Regions from separate parts of the Solibacillus sp. FSL W7-1472 genome, predicted to be linked through region 2. Evidence: predicted binding sites of a transcription regulator. Region 2 holds the regulator's gene; each other region holds the start of a gene.
What was found. The regulator LexA, encoded in region 2, represses DNA repair genes until DNA is damaged. The targets are predictions, from matches to a motif close to CGAACATATGTTCG.
Positions count from the first base shown of each region.

Region 1: uvrB (excinuclease ABC subunit UvrB) is a predicted target of LexA. The motif match lies at 1,525-1,538, and genes of this name have one in related genera.
Region 3: recA (recombinase RecA) is a predicted target of LexA. The motif match lies at 1,354-1,367, and genes of this name have one in related genera.
Region 4: MKY07_RS02540 (UV damage repair protein UvrX) is a predicted target of LexA. The motif match lies at 2,186-2,199, and genes of this name have one in related genera.

Region 1 covers NZ_CP150208.1:745,515-749,327, forward strand. Annotated here, with positions in the region: gene MKY07_RS03550 (hypothetical protein) at 1-328, shown strand, start outside; gene MKY07_RS03555 (competence protein ComK) at 334-825, opposite strand; gene MKY07_RS03560 (IDEAL domain-containing protein) at 1,013-1,252, shown strand; gene uvrB (excinuclease ABC subunit UvrB) at 1,613-3,595, shown strand; gene uvrA (excinuclease ABC subunit UvrA) at 3,601-3,813, shown strand, end outside.
Region 2 covers NZ_CP150208.1:2,493,679-2,497,491, reverse strand. Annotated here, with positions in the region: gene MKY07_RS12455 (gamma-type small acid-soluble spore protein) at 1-263, opposite strand, end outside; gene MKY07_RS12450 (DNA alkylation repair protein) at 446-1,153, shown strand; gene MKY07_RS12445 (5'-3'-deoxyribonucleotidase) at 1,231-1,776, shown strand; gene MKY07_RS12440 (gamma-glutamyl-gamma-aminobutyrate hydrolase family protein) at 1,892-2,587, shown strand; gene lexA (transcriptional repressor LexA) at 2,669-3,292, opposite strand; gene MKY07_RS12430 (LysM peptidoglycan-binding domain-containing protein) at 3,453-3,800, shown strand; gene MKY07_RS12425 (recombinase family protein) at 3,787-3,813, shown strand, end outside.
Region 3 covers NZ_CP150208.1:1,103,269-1,107,081, reverse strand. Annotated here, with positions in the region: gene recA (recombinase RecA) at 199-1,272, opposite strand; gene MKY07_RS05290 (competence/damage-inducible protein A) at 1,439-2,698, opposite strand; gene pgsA (CDP-diacylglycerol--glycerol-3-phosphate 3-phosphatidyltransferase) at 3,002-3,580, opposite strand; gene MKY07_RS05280 (RodZ domain-containing protein) at 3,627-3,813, opposite strand, start outside.
Region 4 covers NZ_CP150208.1:506,279-510,091, forward strand. Annotated here, with positions in the region: gene MKY07_RS02530 (pyridoxal phosphate-dependent aminotransferase) at 1-1,097, opposite strand, end outside; gene MKY07_RS02535 (carbon-nitrogen family hydrolase) at 1,252-2,043, shown strand; gene MKY07_RS02540 (UV damage repair protein UvrX) at 2,219-3,472, shown strand; gene MKY07_RS02545 (YolD-like family protein) at 3,485-3,805, shown strand.

The DNA of each region.
Region 1 (3,813 bases), 1.7 Mb from region 2:
TCCGTATTATGAGGCAGGGATTTATTTGCCGTTGCTGTTAATTATTCTTGGGAAGGATTACTCAATAGTGGAGCAAAGTCCGTTCAAATTTAAAAATCCCTATTTGCAATTAATCGATGCTGTACGTATCAAAATAGAGCATGACTTAAAAGAAACGAAGGACTATTTTAAACTTCATCAGATGCGCTTAGTGAGAGGCAAAACGGATGATTTGTTTACCGAGTATCATTTTTACTTTGGGGGAGTCATGGAGTGTAGAAGATATTCGAATATTCGCCTTCGTAATCAAAGTGAGTTACTTCTTGCTGAATATTTTAAAAAAAACTGATGCTCTTATAAGATACTATTGCGCTGTAAAAGCAGATATTTATAGTACATCGCAGCGCGCACATATTGCTGGTTGAATGATTTCATATTGATGTCCAGACTAATTTCAGTATTATCTACAAAAGTTACGAGCGTTTTATCCCCGTCTTCACTAATATTAATAATAGGATTCAAGGATATCCAAATATTTTGAGGTGAATACGGCGAAAACAGCGGGAACAAAATGCACGGGTCCCCGAAATCATAGGCCACCATGATCGGCAATTTATGTTTATTCTCTCCGAAAAATCCCCTCGCCTGATATTTGCTAGCATCATAGGAACTTCCATGCAGACGACATGTATCGCGAATAATTTTTAGAGGCTTATACGGAGAGGTAGATTTGCCGTACTTGTCCAATATAGTAGTGTGAATTTTATCTCGATGCTGATAGGACTTCAAACAAAAGGTGGAATTAGAAATAATGTAATTGGAATTTCGTGTTAAATTACTGATCATTTTGCATCCCCTATCTTTCCTACTTTTTTAATCGCTTAAATTTTCACTATACATCTAAACTACTGCATAAAGTGCTAAAAATCAACATTATATTTAGAAAATTCTGTCATATGATAATTTTTCAGAATATATTGCAAATTGTATGATTTTTAACTTATAATGGTTAAAAGAGGTCGAGGTGATATCGATGGATAAATATTATTCGTATACAGACTTTTTAAAAGCGGTTAGTCAGCAGTCCACTGAACATCATGCAGAGAAGCTATTGAATGAAATTTATTTAGATTTATTTATTAGTCGGTTGCAGCGGATGCAACGTATTGAACAATTAAAGTTACTTATCGATACATCGTTAGATCAAAAGAACGAACAAGCATTTTACAGCTATACTACAGAGTTAAAAGAGTTATTGGAAACTGTTTCGTAAAAGCCACCCTATTCCAGGTGGTTTTTTTTATGGGCAAAATCCGGGCTCAGGTTGTTTTCTAATATATGATGGAAAGACTCTAATAAAATAAAAATAGTTCTAATAAATTGGTTATTTTCCAATAAAAAGGATAATTCTTCTAATAAGTGCTCGGGATTTTCAAATAACCGGCTCGAATCTTCAAATAAGTCACCGTACTTTTCTAATATCCACCACAAAAGTTCTAATAAAACCAACAACGCGCATCTAAAACGCTAACGCCACACTAAATTCGAATGTACGTTCGCAATTTTATCGTAAATTAAAAACGGGTATGTTAAAATAGAAGATACCATAAGTGACAGAAAGGACAATCTAAATATGACAGAAACTTTTACAATAAAGTCCGCCTATCAGCCTGCCGGGGATCAGCCGGAAGCGATTAAACAGCTCATACAGGGAGTTAAAGAAGGCAAGCGTCACCAGACATTGCTTGGGGCGACAGGTACGGGTAAAACATTTACGATTTCCAATGTAATTAAAGAAGTGAATAAGCCGACGCTTGTGATGGCACACAATAAAACACTGGCCGGCCAATTATATAGTGAGTTTAAAGAATTTTTCCCGGATAATGCAGTTGAATATTTCGTCAGCTACTATGACTATTTCCAGCCGGAAGCGTATGTACCGCAAACCGATACGTACATTGAAAAGGATTCAAGTATTAATGAAGAAATCGATAAATTGCGCCACTCGGCAACGACTGCTTTGTTTGAACGGAAAGATGTCATTGTTATCGCATCCGTATCGTGTATTTACGGTCTCGGTAATCCGGAAGAATATCGTGAAATGGTCGTTTCAATTCGTACAGGGATGGAAATCGAGCGCAATCAGCTATTGCGGAAACTAGTCGACATTCAATATGAACGTAATGATATTAACTTTACACGCGGTACGTTCCGAGTGCGCGGGGATGTTGTCGAAATTTTTCCGGCTTCACGCGATGAACACTGTATCCGAATCGAGTTTTTCGGAGATGAAGTTGACCGGATTCGTGAAGTGGATGCACTGACGGGCGAAATTTTAGGGGACCGTCAGCATGTAGCTATTTTCCCTGCATCCCACTTCGTTACCCGTGAAGAGAAAATGAAAATTGCCATAGAAAATATCGAAAAAGAGCTGGAGGAGCGTCTTACAACATTGCGTTCGGAAGACCGTTTACTGGAAGCGCAGCGCCTGGAGCAACGGACAAATTACGATCTGGAAATGATGAAGGAAATGGGCTTCTGCTCAGGTATCGAAAACTATTCGCGCCATTTAACATTGCGTGAAGCAGGGGCGACGCCGTATACATTACTTGATTACTTCCCGGAAGACTTTTTGCTTGTCGTTGATGAAAGCCATGTTACATTACCGCAAGTACGTGGTATGTATAATGGAGACCAGGCTCGTAAAGGAGTATTGGTCGAGCATGGCTTCCGTCTGCCGTCCGCACTCGATAACCGTCCGCTAATGTTTGACGAGTTTCAATCGAAAGTAAGCCAGGCCATTTATGTATCGGCAACACCAGGACCTTATGAATTAGAGCATACACCGGAAATGGTGGAACAGATTATTCGTCCGACAGGGCTGCTTGATCCGACGATTGATATCCGTCCGATTGAAGGGCAAATTGATGATCTGATCGATGAAATTCATGAGCGAATCCGTCGTAATGAACGGACACTCGTTACGACATTGACGAAGAAAATGTCCGAAGATTTGTCGAGCTATTTAAAAGAAATGGGCTTGAAAGTCGAATACTTGCACTCTGAAATCAAAACGCTGGAACGGATCGAAATTATCCGGGAACTTCGTAAAGGGACATATGATGTGCTGATCGGCATTAACTTATTAAGGGAAGGTCTTGATATTCCCGAAGTATCTCTTGTCGCAATTTTGGATGCGGACAAGGAAGGATTCCTCCGTTCGGAACGTTCGCTTATTCAAACTATCGGACGTGCTGCGCGTAACTCGAACGGTCATGTCATTATGTATGCCAATAATATGACGGATTCAATGACAAAGGCGATCAGTGAAACAAAGCGCCGTCGTGAAACTCAAATGGCTTACAATGAAGAACATGGTATTACACCGAAAACAATCATTAAAAAGATTCCTGATATTATCCGCGCCACACAAGCTGCGGAACAGGAAGAAACATATATTACAAAAGTGACAGGCGGTAAAAAGCTGACGAAAAAAGAGCTGGAGAAGCTTGTTGCGACATTGCAAATTGAAATGAAAGAAGCCGCAAAAGCGCTGGACTTTGAACGCGCGGCTGAACTACGTGACATGATATTTGAATTGAAAGCAGAAGGGTGAACAATGTGAAAAATACAGAAATTGTCGTACAAGGTGCACGAGCGCATAATTTAAAAAATATTGATGTCACAATTCCACGCGATAAAATTGTCGTTGTGACAGGGCTTTCAGGTTCCGGTAAATCTTCACTGGCATTCGATACGATTTATGCAGAAGGGCAGCGTCGTTATGTTGAATCATTGTCTGCATATGCACGACAATTTTTAGGACAAATGGAC
Region 2 (3,813 bases):
CTGTTTGTAAACACACCAGAAGCTTGTTGCTTTTTAGCTTCAGCTTGCTGGTTTTGCTGTTTCACCTGGTTAACGTTTGTTTCCATACCAAACTCAGCATTCATTGAATTCAGTTTCTTCTGCAAACCGCTATTTGCAAACGCACCAGAAGCTTGTTGCTTTTTAGCTTCAGCTTTTTGGTTTTGCTGCATTACTTGGTTAACATCCGTTTCCATTCCGAATTCGGCGTTATTCTTGTTATTGATGTTTTTATTTTTTGACATCAAAATCACCTCCTGACATTATTCTGTTCAGAGGTTGCTTTATTATTCGGTTAAATCAATTGCCAATTTTTTAAAAATTTTAAATGTGCGATCACCAATGCTTCAGTACCTTGGAATGATAAGTATATAAATCGTATAATAAGAAGGATTAAAATTTACCGATTGAACATAAGGAGGCTATTATGAAACTTGATACAATGATGCAAGAATTAGAGGCATTGGGTAAAGAGCGTACAAAAAAGATTTATATGTCCAATGGAGCAAAGGAGCCGTTATTCGGTGTAACGACTGGCTCGATGAAACCGTATGTAAAACAAATAAAAATAAATCAGGAGCTGGCTGAACAGCTTTATGCGACAGGCAACTATGATGCAATGTATTTTGCCGGGGTTATTGCGGATCCGAAAGCAATGACTGAAGAAGATTACGATCGCTGGATTGAACAAGCCTATTTTTATATGATTTCCGATTATGTTGTTGCAGTGACTTTGGCTGAATCCGATATTGCGCAAGAAGTAAGCGATAAATGGATTGCAAGTGGTGAGGAACTAAAAATGTCGGCAGGTTGGCATTGTTACTGCTGGCAGCTCGGCAATCGTAAAGATGAAGAATTTTCAAAAGAAAAATTATTGGGTATGCTTGAGTATGTAAAACAAAATATCCGTCAAGCACCACCACGTACACAAGTAGCAATGAATAACTTTGTCATGACAGTAGGTGTTTCATTTAAACCTCTACATGAAGAGGCTGTCCAATTCGCTAAGGAAATCGGGCCAATTGAAACGAAACGTGAAGGGAAAAAGCCGGGTTTGCTGCACGCTTTTGCTGAAATAGAAAAACAGGTGGAAAAAGGACGAATCGGCTTTAAACGTAAATATGTACGCTGTTAATTGTAAAGAGTTATACCTTGTTTTTTCGCCATACAATTGTATAAACTAAAATTAGGAATTTTCAAGGAGGCTATTACATGAAAAAAAGCATTGCCATCGATATGGACCAGGTGCTGGCTGACTTTTATTCGAAATTATGTGTTACATATAACGAGAATTTCGGGACAAATTTTACCGATGAAGAATTTCTTCTGACGACACAGCGCGATTTACCTAGAGAAGATGCGAAAAAATTATTTGCTCTATTAAATGAGCCCGGCTATTTCAGAGATTTAAAAGTACTGGATGAAGATGCAATTGATGTCATTCGAGAGCTGCAGGAGCATTATGAGATTTATATTGCGACAGCTGCCATGGATGTACCCGGGTCATTTACAGCGAAGTACGATTGGTTAATGGAGTATTTACCATTTATTAAAACACAGAACATAGTGTTTTGTGGAAATAAAGCGGTAATACATACTGATTATTTAATTGACGATAGCCCACGCCAACTCAAGTCATTTAAAGGAACAGGTATATTGTATTCGATGCCGTACAATCGATCAGAAGAAGGTTTCATGCGTGTGAACAACTGGAAAGAAATTAAACAGTATTTTATAAAACAACTGGAAATTGTTTAAAAGGGAAAGGGTTGCAATCAGGCAATCCTTTTATATTTTTGTAGTAACTTAGCTTAACGAAATAGTATAATTTAAATAATTGGAATTATCTTTAAATTGTAAGGGGATAGAATGAATGAAACCGATTATTGGATTAACAATGTATGATTTTGACAAGAAATTGGATATAAACAACGCATATTTGACGTCGATAGAACTAGCGGGGGGTATACCAATTTGTATACCGAATGCTACGGAAGAAAACGTAGAAGCAGTATTAAATTTAGTTGATGGCCTCGTATTAATTGGTGGAGCGGATATCGATCCATTATTGTTTAATGAGGAACCGCACCGTCATATCGGTAGTGTTGTTAGAAAGCGTGATGACAGCGATCTTTTATTAATGAAGGCAGCCTTTAAAAGACAAATGCCTGTTCTAGGTATTTGCCGTGGACAACAAATTATGAATGTTGCATTCGGAGGTACGATAATTCAGGATATACCATCACAGGTAGAGAATACAATCTTACATAAACAACCTTCAAAGCGTGGAGAATTGGCACATACCGTTGAAGTGAAGACACCGAAATTTAAGGAGATTTTTACAGAAGAAACATTCCGTGTTAACACTTTTCACCATCAATCTGTAGGAAAGTTAGGGGAAGGACTTCTTGTTTCGGCAGTTGCGAAAGACGGCATTATTGAAGGAATTGAACACAATTCCCATCCGTATTGTGTGGCGGTACAATGGCACCCGGAAGAATTGGCGCCAAACGGGGATGTTTATGCACAGCGCTTATTTAAAAGTTTTATAGAAGCATGCCATAAGTAATAAAAGGCTCAGTCGTTTACGGCTGAGTTTTTTTATTCCATTAAAAAACTTGCCGATTCTATTAGAATGGCAAGCTTCTGATTAATGAATATTTCGATAGAGGCCGACTACTTTACCTAAAATAGAAACCTGATTGACAATGATCGGCTCCATTGAACTGTTCTCAGGCTGTAAGCGGAAATGAGTTTTTTCTTTGTAAAAGCGTTTGACTGTCGCTTCATCATCTTCCGTCATTGCTACAACAATCTCTCCATTGTTCGCGGTAGACGTTTTTTTGACGATTACATAATCCCCATTTAAAATTCCGGCTTCAATCATGGATTCACCCATAATTTCAAGCATAAATAGTTCTTCTTCCGGTGAGCCGTAAGCATCCGGCAACGGGAAATATTCCTGAATATCCTCGATTGCGGAAATAGGCAGACCAGCTGTAACTTTACCGATTAACGGAACATGGATGACACCTTGTTTGGTGATGTTCATCTCTTCCTGGTCCAATATTTCAATGGCACGCGGTTTAGTAGGGTCACGACGGATAAGCCCTTTACTTTCTAAACGAGCTAAATGCCCGTGGACAGTTGAACTGGAAGCTAAACCTACCGCTTCTCCAATTTCGCGTACTGATGGCGGATAGCCTTTAGAACGAACTTCCTCTTTTATAAAAGTTAGAATAGCCTGCTGCCGCTTTGAAATTTTTTGTGTCAACTAACTCACCTCTTTATCATGCTATTTTTCTTAAAGTAAGTATAGCAGTATGCGAACACGAATGCAAACATAAGTTCGAAAAAACGGTTGACAAAAACATATGTTCGTATTATTATGAGAACAAATATTCCGAACATATATTCGAAAGAGGGTTTTACAAATGAAAAAAACTAAACTAAATGGCTTTACATCAATGTTTCTACTATTCTCTGTACTTATGATTGCTTTATTCATGATGCAGGACGATAAAATAGAATTATACGAACACGTTAGCATAGAGCATGGCGATACTTTATGGTCGTTGGCAGAACAATACCGTGGTAAAATGGCTAAGCATGATTGGATCGATGAAGTGAAAAAGGAAAACGGATTGCTGGATGAAAAAGTTGTTTTAGGACAAGTACTGGTTGTACCTGTAGAAAAAGATTCACAATACATTGCCCAGCTGAATGAATCCACTGATATGCAATCGATTAAAGTAGTGAGAGGGAACAATGATAAAAACTAAAGCAGTAATTTAT
Region 3 (3,813 bases), 1.4 Mb from region 2:
TCATTTTCTAATTCCTGCTTCCCATCTTCTAATAACACTCAAAGATCGTCTAATAAAACTCATATTTATTCTAATAAACTCCAACGCTCCCCTGACCCAACAGGTACTTCACCAAAGACCGCTCCACCTTATCCATAAAACCGCCTTTCCCCCACAAAACAAAAACCCAAGCTAAATTCTTCGCTTGGGTCTGTAACATTATTCTTTATCTTTTTCGTCTTCAAATAGTTCTAGTTCGTCCAGTTCTTCTTCAGTTGTATCGTTGGCACCGATTGTGTAGCCTAGTTCGCCGATACCGAAGTGTTGACGGATTTTTTCTGTCACTTCTTCTTTGATTGCAGGGTTTTCTTTGAAGAATTGTTTTACATTTTCACGACCTTGGCCGATTCGTTCGCTGTTGTATGAATACCAAGAACCGCTCTTTTGGATGATATCCAGTTCTGCACCGATGTCGACGATTTCGCCTTCTTTTGAAATCCCTTCGCCGTACATAATATCCACTTCTGCTGTACGGAATGGTGGTGCTACTTTATTTTTTACGACTTTGATTTTTGTTTTGTTACCGATAATTTCTGTACCTTGCTTAATCGCTTCACCGCGTCGTACTTCTAAACGGATAGAAGAGTAGAATTTAAGGGCACGTCCACCTGTTGTTGTTTCCGGGTTACCGAACATAACACCGATTTTTTCACGAACTTGGTTGATGAAGATAGCAAGCGTATTCGATTTATTAATAACACCTGATAATTTACGTAATGCCTGTGACATTAAACGCGCTTGGAGACCCATGTGCGAGTCACCCATTTCGCCCTCGATCTCGGCTTTTGGCACTAATGCTGCTACAGAGTCGATTACGATAATATCAATCGCGCCAGAACGTACTAATGCTTCTGCGATTTCAAGTGCTTGTTCACCTGTATCCGGCTGTGATAATAATAATTCGTCAATGTTAACGCCTAATTTTTGTGCATATACCGGGTCAAGTGCGTGCTCAGCATCGATAAACGCTGCTGTACCGCCGTTTGCCTGAATTTCTGCGATGGCATGTAATGTAACTGTTGTTTTACCAGATGATTCTGGTCCGTAAACTTCTACAATACGTCCGCGCGGGTAGCCGCCTATACCTAATGCTGCATCAATTGCGATAGAGCCTGATGAAGTTGTCTCCATATGACGGTTCGAGTTTTCACCTAACTTCATGACAGAACCTTTACCGAATTGTTTTTCTATTTGTTTTAACGCCATATCTAATGCTGCTTTACGATCGCTCAAACTATTTCCTCCTTAAGAAAAAGCTTTATTTAACTTATGTCTCTATTATACTTGCTAATGAGATAACATTCAAGAAAAAAGCGAACATATTTTCGCTTTTTCTTTGAATGTTTCTAAATGTCTTTAAATCACTGATCAAATTGTCTTTTTCATTAGAATACAACAACTAAATCAGCTTTTTGTAACCTTGATTCGCTAATTCTCTCATTAAATAGCTGAATGTAAACTTCACTGCGCGGATTCGGTTCGTATTTCTTGAACCGGTTAATTGTAGTCGGTACGTGAGCGGTTCTGTGTCACCGATCTTAATGCCAACCCAGATTGATCCTGCAGGCTGTCCGTCATGATCACCCGGTCCTGCTGCTCCCGTCAACCCAACGCCGATATCTGTACCGAACTTTTCACGGACTTGTGTTGCCATTGCTGCTGCACATTCACTGCTGACGATGCCTTTTTCATCAAGCAGTTCACCGGAAACACCGAGGTGCTTAATTTTTGCTTCTTTCGTATACGTCACAACACCGCCGATTAATGCAGATCCAACACCCGGGATTTCTGCCAGCTCCGACTGGAACAGACCGGCCGTTAAACTTTCGGCAGCGGAAACTGTTAATTCATTTTCAAGAAGCATTTGCACAAGCTTGAAACCTAATGATTCATCATTTACGCCATAATAGTATTCTCCGACGATATCGAGAATTTCACGTTTCTTTAACTCGATTAGACGGAATGCCTGTTGTTCGTTTTGTGCTTTTGCCGTAATGCGCAATGTAACTTCACCATCTGAAGCAAGCGGGGCAACTGTAGGATTTGTCTGTTCCTCCAAAATACTCTGTATACGGGTTTCCAGATCTGCTTCACCGATCCCGTAAAAACGTAGTACATGCGATAAAATTACGCCGCCGTCATGTAAAAGTGCCGCAAGTTTTGGCTTCGTTTCATATTGGAACATCGGCTCAAGTTCTTTTGGCGGACCCGGCAGTAAAATATAAATGCGGTCATTTTCCTCCAAAAACATCCCCGGTGCCATCCCATGCTGATTCAACAAGACCTCGCAGCCATCCAGTACTAGCGCCTGTTTTCGGTTGTTTTCCGTCATCGGTCGTCTTTGCTTCGAGAAAAATTCCTCAATCGCAAACAGCGCCGTTTCATCAAACACTAACGTACGATTCAAATGCTTCGCAATCGCTTCCTTCGTCAGATCATCCTTTGTCGGACCTAAACCACCTGAGAAAATAATTACATCCGCGCGCTGTTCCGCAATTTTGATCGCCTCTAGTAGCCGCGCCTCGTTATCTCCTACAACTGTATGATAATAAACATTAATGCCAAGTTCCGAAAGCTGGCTCGAAATAAATTTCGCATTCGTGTTGGCGATTTGTCCTAATAATAATTCCGATCCTACCGCTATAATTTCTGCATTCATTCCTAAAACCCCCTAAATATCAATTACGCCTCGGCGGAATTGCAGGCACACAGGATGTGGGTCAGTCAGCCATTGTCGCACGACGCGACGTTTTTTGGCTGACTTCCATTCCTTTAAAAAATCTGTGACATCTACCAGAGGCTTTTTTACAGCAGTTGTTTTGGCAACTGCTGTAAAAATAAAGAAAACTAGATTAGAAAAACAGGCCGTCCAAAATGCACGGGCATCTGTTATGTCTTTTATGGATACTTATTACTATTACCTATCCTAAAAGAAATTCTAACCTAGTTTTAGAAATTTTATTTATTTTGAATCCAATAATGCACGACGGTTTATATAGAAATAATCCCATCCAGACCATACTGTAAAGAACAACGCTACATAAAGCATAATCATATCAAAAGGTATGCCAACTAATGTAAAAATCGTATTGTGTAAAATTAATGCAGAAATCGCCACGATTTGGGCCCAAGTTTTAATTTTACCAAGCTGGTTCGCCGCTACGACTTCCCCTTGTCCAGCTAAAATCAGTCGAAGTCCCGTTACCGCGAACTCACGCGAAATAATGATAATGACAATCCAGGCAGGTGCCAGGTCGATTTCCACCAATAAAATAAAGGCAGCGGAAACGAGCAGCTTATCTGCAAGCGGGTCCAAAAACTTCCCTAAGTTCGTCACTAAATTATATTTGCGGGCATAGTAGCCATCTACCCAGTCCGTTGCAGAAGCGAAAATAAAAATAAGTGCCCCGACAAAATAGTTCACTTGCATTTCCGCGCCAAACAGCGTCATATTCCCCCAACCGAAATCAAACATCATTACAATCACAAATAGTGGGATCAATAAAATGCGCGAGACTGTAATCTTATTTGGTATGTTCATTTGCTAACACCTTTCGTCTAAAGAAAAGAGCCATCTTTTAAGATGACTACTCTCCTTGTCCTTCATTCACTAACTTTAAAATCACGTTTTGAGAAACCATATCTTGTGCGTAAGCTAATTCTACATCATTTACGTAAACTTTTGCCACTTTTGAGTTTCCTAAGCGAATACGTGCATAACCGTTTGCCGTTGAATCATGTTCTACTACTTCTCCAGCTTTGTAGACACGTGCA
Region 4 (3,813 bases), 2.0 Mb from region 2:
CCGACACGAATATAGCCTTCGCCGTATTCACCAAAACCATTACCGGCTGCAACGGCAATATCCGCTCTTTCCAGCAAATAGTCGGCAAATAGCTCGCTTGTATATGGTGCAGGTACAGGGAGCCATGCGAAAAACGAGCCTTTCGGAGCTGTGATTTCCCAGCCGATTTTATGAGCCTCTTCAACGAGTACATTGCGGCGACGCTCATATAATGCACGAAGTTCCTGTACACAAGCTTGCTCCTCGTTCAGTGCAACGGCCGCTGCATGCTGAATAGCAGGGAACTGGCTGCAAAACAGATGGTCCTGAATAATATTGATCGCTTCAATCATTTTTGCATTGCCGACAGCAAAGCCGATGCGCCAGCCTGCCATATTGTACGATTTTGACAATGTATAAAGCTCAATACCGACTTCTTTTGCGCCTGGTGCTTGCAGGAAGCTTGGCGGACGCTCCCCATCAAAACCTATTGCCCCGTAAGCAAAGTCATGGGCAACCGCAATGTTATTTTCTTTAGCGAACTGTACGGTCTGTTCAAAAAATTCATGTGTTGCGACACCGCCAGTCGGATTGTTTGGATAGTTTAAATACATCAATTTTGCCCGTTGTTTAATGTCTGCGGACAATGCTTCGTAATCTGGCAAAAAGTGATTTTCCTCTTGAAGCGGCATCGTATCAAATTTTACATCTGCGAGTGCGACACCGGATAAGTAATCCGGATAACCCGGATCTGGAAGGAGCATATAGTCACCCGGATTCAGGAGCCCAAGCGGAAGTTCGACTAAACCGATTTTTGTTCCGCCAAGGACAGCCACTTCTGTAGCAGGATCAATATCGACATTATATTCACGTTTGTAAAAATCTGCAGCCGCTTGCTGGAGCTCTGCAATACCGCGGAATGGGGAATATTTATGTGTTTGCGGGTCGTTTGCCGCAATTTGTAGTGCTTCAACAATATGTGCCGGTGTCGGCTGGTCCGGATTTCCCTGACCTAAATTAATGACATCGCGCCCTTCAGCAAGCGCTTCATTTACTTTGTTTACAAGTGCTGCGAAAAACTGTTGTGGTAACTGTTGCAGCTTTTTCGAGAATTCAATCATTTTTTATCACCTCTGAAAAATAGTAAGGTTAATGTTAGTCTAAAACTTCACTTAAGTAAAGTGAAGATTTTGACAACTTGAAGTGAGATGTTACAATGAGTACGAATAAGCGAAAATTGATTCGCACGGAATTTTTAAGGCGGTGGCAGTTATGAAAATTGGTTGTATTCAGTTGAATGTTGGTTTTGGCAAGGTAGATGAAAACTATGAACGCGCGGAGAAGTTTATTCGCGAAGCGGTAGCAGGCGGTGCTGAAATCGTCGTATTGCCGGAAATGTGGAATACGGGCTATGCGCTCGAAAAACTTGAAGAGCTGGCAGACGAAAATGGTAAACGTACAAAAGCATTTTTAAGCAGTCTTTCAAAAGAATTGGCGGTACATATTGTAGGCGGTTCGGTATCGGTGAAGCGTAATGATAAGTTTTACAATACGATGTATACGTACAATTGCGATGGTGAATTAGTCGGCGAGTACAGTAAAGTGCATTTATTCCGCTTAATGGATGAGCATTTATATTTGGAATCCGGCAGTAACATGAACCGTTTCGCATTAGGTGAGCTCGAAGCGGGCGGAGCGATTTGCTACGATATCCGCTTCCCGGAATGGCTGCGCTCTCATGCATTGGACGGTGCTAAGGTACTGTTCATACCAGCACAGTGGCCGACACCACGTATTGATCACTGGAAAATATTACTGCAGGCGCGTGCGATTGAAAATCAGTGCTTCGTCGTTGCGGTAAATCGTATTGCCCGTAAAGTGGAAAATTTTAATGGCCAGTCGATGATTATCGGACCATGGGGCGAGGTGCTTTGGACAGGCGCAGAAGATGAGGAGCTGGCGATTATTGACGTTGATTTTTCAACGGTCGATGAAGTGCGCGGCCGCATCCCTGTATACGAAGATCGCCGTCCAGGTCTTTATGAAAAAGTAATAAAAGAATAAGTTTTAGAAGCGTACTGGATAATGCCAGTGCGCTTTTTTACATTAAGCAGCAAAATAACTCTTTCATACCGAAAAAAAATCCCTAACAACCAAAACAGCCACTACTTTCCACTTGCCATCTCACACGTCTCATTTTAATATAAGAACAAACGTTCGATATAAGGAGATGAGCTTTATGTATGAAAATGCGCCGGAACGTTCGATTATTTGTATTGATATGCGCAGTTTTTATGCAAGCTGTATTGCATCGGTTGAAAATTTAAATGTAATGGAAGTCCCGATTGCGATTGTCGGAAATTTTCAGCAAAAGGGAAGTGTTGTGCTTGCAGCGTCCCCTCCGATGAAAAAGCGCTTTAATATTCGCACAGGTTCGCGATTATACGAAATCCCGCCACATCCGGATATTCGCCTTTTTGAGCCGCGGATGTCGTTATTTATTCGCATATCAATGGAAATTACACGTCTGTTCAATGAGTTCGTTCCAAAAGAGGCCATTCATGTATATAGCGTCGACGAGAGTTTTATCGATTTAACCGGAACAGAAAAGTTATGGGGACCGCCCGAAGAAACGGCAAAATACATTCAGCAGCTCGTTTACAATCAATTTGAAATTCCATGTGCAGTCGGTTTTGGCCCAAATATGCTGATGGCAAAACTGGCGCTCGACATCGAAGCAAAAAAGACGGGATTTGCGAAATGGACATATAATGATGTACCGGAAAAACTGTGGCCGATCATGCCGCTATCTACAATGTGGGGCATCGGTAGCCGAACGGAAAGAACGCTGAACCATATGGGGATTTACTCTGTCTATGATTTGGCGCATGCCGATTTAGCGTTACTTGAAAAGCGCTTCGGTGTTCTCGGCAACCAGCTTTATTACCACGCATGGGGAATCGATCATTCGACAGTCGGAGCACCGATTATGCAAGGGCAGATCAGCTTCGGGAAAGGCCAAATGCTTATGCGCGATTATCGCAGCCGAAATGAAATTTTAGTCGTATTGCTGGAAATGTGTGAAGACGTGGCAAGGCGGGCGCGGGAAGCGAAAAAAATCGGGCGGACGATTTCATTAGGGCTTAGCTACAGTAAAGATGCCTTCGGAGGCGGATTTCATCGTTCCCGCACAATCGATGAGCCGACAAACGATACAATGAAAATTTTCGAAGTGTGCAAGCAGCTGCTCGACGAATTTTATGCAGAACGACCGGCGCGCAAAGTTACGATTACATTAAGCAATATTGAAAGTGAATATTCGATGCAGCTCAGTCTGTTTGATGAGATGAGGTGGCGCAACCGCAAGCTCGGAGAAACGATGGACCGTTTACGTACAAAATACGGAACAACAGCGATTTTGCGTGCTGTTTCCTATACGGAAGCAGGTACTGCACTGACACGGGCTAAATTAGTAGGCGGGCATAAACAATAAGGAGTGAAGGCGATGAACAAAGATAGAGGAGCAATTAAATGGAACGCAATGATGCTGCCGGAGCATGTCCAACTATTGCGTGAATGGCAGGAAGAGGACACAATTGTTACCCAACCCCAACTCGACGAAGCCCAGTTAGAACAAATTAACATCAATCTGCAGCGAGCCTACACAGAGCATTGCCCGATCCAACTAAAAGTATGGGAGCAAACAGGCCTTTATACAGTTTCCGGAGCAATTCAAAAAATCAACATCCACGAACAATACGTCAAGCTGGCAAACAGCGAAAGAATTCAGTTCCACCATATTTATGAAGCGCTCTTAGATGAGTAGACTTTCAG